2 regions of the Lysinibacillus sp. NPDC092081 genome follow, and region 1 is predicted to be linked to the other one. Evidence: riboswitches for the same ligand, from Rfam matches in the RefSeq annotation. Region 1 holds a riboswitch; the other holds the start of a gene.
The links. Region 1 has a riboswitch for thiamine pyrophosphate ahead of thiT (energy-coupled thiamine transporter ThiT). Riboswitches for the same ligand answer to the same signal wherever they lie in the genome.
Positions count from the first base shown of each region.

Region 2: another riboswitch for thiamine pyrophosphate. It lies ahead of ACIQLB_RS09430 (ABC transporter substrate-binding protein); the one in region 1 lies ahead of thiT (energy-coupled thiamine transporter ThiT).

Region 1 is NZ_JBIVRU010000027.1:4,574-6,777, forward strand. It holds gene ACIQLB_RS22935 (SbcC/MukB-like Walker B domain-containing protein) at 1-20, shown strand, start outside; gene ACIQLB_RS22940 (magnetosome magnetite crystal formation protein family) at 226-561, opposite strand; TPP riboswitch at 686-793, shown strand; gene thiT (energy-coupled thiamine transporter ThiT) at 923-1,483, shown strand; gene map (type I methionyl aminopeptidase) at 2,016-2,204, shown strand, end outside.
Region 2 is NZ_JBIVRU010000004.1:88,526-90,729, forward strand. It holds gene ACIQLB_RS09425 (TetR/AcrR family transcriptional regulator) at 1-376, opposite strand, end outside; TPP riboswitch at 651-761, shown strand; gene ACIQLB_RS09430 (ABC transporter substrate-binding protein) at 936-1,931, shown strand; gene ACIQLB_RS09435 (thiamine-binding protein) at 1,933-2,204, shown strand, end outside.

The DNA of each region.
Region 1 (2,204 bases):
CATATTTTGAAGTGAAATAACAAAGAGGCGTATCTCCGTTATAGGGAAATACGCCTTTTTGTTATTTTTTAGTTACGTTGGGATTTGTTCCTTTTTTTGCAGCGATTACTTTTTTTACAATCGGAATTACGATAGGTGCTAATTTTACAGCGGTTTTAACAACTTTAGATACTTTCACAAAATAACAGCTCCTTAAGTACTATCTGTTCAAGGGTGAAATGCAACTTATCGGATTACGCGAACAGCTTGAATAATATTCCAAATAACGACCCCTAATGAAACGAGAATGTAAATTGCGAATGAAGCAAACCAAATGATAAGAAAAGTATTACTATCTGAATTTAAGTCAAAATTGGTGCTGAATGTTAAAGTTGAGAAGATAAAGACTGCAAATAATATAATTCCGAATGCGACTGGGATTAAATGTGATATTAGTGCTCGAATAGAGTGCCTCTTTACGTCGCTATCTTTTGCAACAAAATAAACGACTAATGGCACAATAAAGGGTGCGAATAAAATACTGAGATAACTAAAGGCAGATAAAATTTTTTGATTCTCCATAGTTGTACCTCCTTTTTTAATATTTACGCATGAAAAACAGTAAAGTTTCAAAAAATAATGTGGAAGAGGTTGTAATCGTAACGGTGTTTGCGTAAAATGAGGTTGTTCAAATAAATTAAGATGTAACGACCACAAGGGGAGCTGATGATGTCAGCTGAGACTGGGCACTTAATGCCTTGACTCTTTGAACCTGTAAGTTAACACTTGCGTAGGGATGTGGATAGAAACCGACACTTTTACGATGTGAGGCTCTGTCCTGGCATCGTTTTTTATCTTTTGATGCCTGATGGGGACATATTTGCCAACTGTTTTCTATTCCTGCTCTTGTATCCTACATCGGAACAAAGGAGAGAATAATTTTATGGACAAAAAAAGACTTTTAATGCTTGTGGAGATTGCGATATTCGCAGCGATTGGCCTTGTGCTAGATCAGGTTTCCTTTAAAGTATGGGCACAAGGTGGCTCTGTTAGTCTAGTGATGGTGCCAATAATTTTAATAGCATTCCGCTGGGGTCTTATTCCAGGTCTGACAACGGGATTGCTTATTGGTGTTATGCAAACAATGTTTGGCGCCTATATTATTCATTGGCTACAAGGATTGCTTGATTATGGTGTTGCCTTTACAGTAGTAGGCTTGGCGGCCGTTGTTCGCCGACCAGTGCTCGAGGCTGCAAAAGATTTAAACAAAAAGAAAATGGCGCTTTATATTATTGCAGGAACTGTATTAGCGGGCTTTTTACGTTATGCAGCACATACCATTGCGGGCGCTGTATTTTTCTCAGAGTATGCTGGCGATCAAAATGCATGGATTTATTCAATTATCTATAATGGAACATACATGCTACCAGCAACAGTTTTAACGGCAATTGTCGGTGTTCTGTTATTTACGGCAGCCCCTCAATTAATGCAACGAAAATCATAACGATTATGCCCTTCACCTAAGTGGAGGGTTTTTATTTTTATTAAATTGAATGCAGGATCAAATTGTTTTTAGCTCATTCCCATAACGTGAGGTTGATTTCCGTTCCGACTGGGCGCTTTCCTGGGGGCGTCCGATGAGCCGCTTTTGTTGTTGCTGTCGCTACGCTTTCACACAGATAAAACATTTGCTGCCGCTACGTTAGCACTACGCTTTCGCACAGAAAACATCCGCTACGCTGTAGGGTCTCGGGCCAACACGATGTTGGTCACGAAGGCGTTATCACAGGATGTGATGGTTTTAGCCTTCGTTCCTTTATTGCTGATCCCCAAGGAGTCGCCCAGTCGAAACGAAGATCAACTTATATACAATGTATACTTTTCAACAAATGTATTCCCCGACTTTCGGTGACAAGCCTGTTTTTTCAGCACTTGACAATCTAGGTTAGCATATAATATTTAGAGCGTTTAGCGTTTTATGTATAAAAAGTTATGTTATATTAAATAGTAGATATTAGATGAAAGGGACGTTAAAAATGATTGTAAAAACGCAAGAAGAGATTGAAGCCTTTAAAAAAATCGGCCGTATTTGTGCTGAAATTCGTGAAGCAATGAAGGCTGCTACAAAACCAGGTGTAACAACACTAGAATTAGATGAAATTGCAGGTCGTATGTTTGCTGAAGCAGGAGCGATTTCTGGACCTAAAGGGGAATATGATTTCCCA
Region 2 (2,204 bases), on a different contig from region 1:
AAAGCTTTGGAAATCGTTCAGGTCTTGCAAGAACCTGCTGGATTAGACGTAGGAATTCACTTCTCTTGGCAAAAAGTTGCACATGACAATCTATCATTTCCTTAATTACTTCAAGAGGCTCACCTTTAAAATGTTCTTCTATTTCAGTAAAATATGGTTTGATTTCCTCCAAGGGCTCCAATATTGCCGATTCATAAAGCTCTTCTTTTGAATTAAAATACGTAAATACGGTGCCAAAACTAACTCCTGCTTCCTTTGCTATGTCGGCCACTTTGGTCTCTGCAAAACCATTCTCACTATATAATTTAATTGCGGCGTTTAGAATGGTAGATCTTTTTCTTTTCTTTTTTTCATCGTTAGTAAGTATCGAATTCATTTTGATATTCCTTTCATAATAAATGATTGATTAATCAATCAAATTTTATTGTAATTTGTTTCCATTGTCAATATAATGAAAGAATTTTTTGTATTTTTAGTTATAAATTACTTTAAAAGCATGTGGCCCCAGTTACAGTGGTGAATTTTAGCTTCCTTTCTTGAAGGGACTTTTTACAAATGAGGCTGTTAAATAATAATTCAGCGCTATCGATAAACAGACCCTTGTCATTTCCGGATAGATATGGGTATAATAATCACGAAAAGTTCATATGGAAAGAATGTAGGGGGGCTGGTAGTTGCCAGCTGAGATTGAGTCCGATAGACGCTGACCCTTTGAACCTGATTTGGCTCGTACCAGCGTAGGGAACATCTATTCAAAAATAAAAAATTTTTGATATTGATTGCAAAACGTCTGGGAGGAATCCTAGGCGTTTTTTATGTTTTCATACTTTTATCGCATGCACAGACTTTGGTGTAAACAAACCGTGAATACGCTATCTTTTGGTAAACACATTCAATCATGAACACTTTCACACTACTTACTTGGAGGATTCAGCATGAAAAAATGGTTATTGATCCTGTTGGCTGCGCTTTTAACATTAGCGGGCTGTAGCGAAAAAGAGGATAAAAAGGATGCTAAGGGATTAACAAAAGTATCGGTCGTTCTCGACTGGACACCGAACACAAATCATACAGGCTTATATGTAGCGAAAAAACTTGGCTACTTTAAGGAACAGGGTTTAGATGTTGATATTTTATTACCTGGTGAAGCGGGTGCAGATCAGCTTGTGGCGTCTGGCAAGGCTCAGTTTGGCGTAAGCTATCAGGAAGGAATTACACAGGCACGTGTACAGGATGTACCTTTAGTATCGATTGCAGCGATTATTCAACATAATACTTCTGGCTTTGCATCTATTGCATCAAAAGGCATTACGTCACCAAAGGATTTTGAAGGTAAAACATACGGTGGTTGGGGTGCACCACTTGAAAAGGCTGTATTACAATCACTTATGCAAACAAAAAATGCGGATATTAATAAGTTAGATATCGTCAATGCAGGCGATTTAGACTTCTTCACAATGATGAAAAAAGATATTGATTTTGCATGGATTTATTATGCATGGACAGGTATTGAAGCGGAACTTCGTGGCGAAAAGCTGAACATGCTTTATTTAACAGATTATAGCGAGCAGTTAGATTATTACACACCTGTACTTGCTACAAATGAAAAAATGATGAAGGATGATCCTGAGACGGTAAAAGCATTTGTCGCTGCTGCAGCAAAGGGCTATGAATATGCGATAAATCACCCTAATGAAGCAGCTGATATTTTACTAGAAGCGGTACCTGATTTAGATAAGAACCTTGTGCATAAAAGTCAGGAATGGCTAGCAGATAAGTATCAAGACGACGCAGCACAATGGGGCGAGCAAAAGCTAGCTGTCTGGGAAAACTACGCGAAATGGATGGTCGACAACAAAGTTTTAGAAGGCGAATTTAGTGCGAAACAAGCTTTTACAAACGACTTTTTACCGAAAAAGGAGACAAAGTAATATGGCAAACTCATTAATAAGTGTACAAATTATCCCGAAAACTAAAACTTATGAAGATGTGATCCCCTTTGTAGATGCAGCGATTGCGGTTATCGACGCATCAGGGGTGAAATATGAAGTTCATCCATTAGAAACGACAATGGAGGGTGAGCTATCGACTTTACTACAAATCCTTGAAAAAATGAATGATAAGATGATTGAGCTTGGCGTCATCAATGTCATCACGCAAGTGAAAATTTTATATCAGCCATCCGGTATTACAATGGATACGTT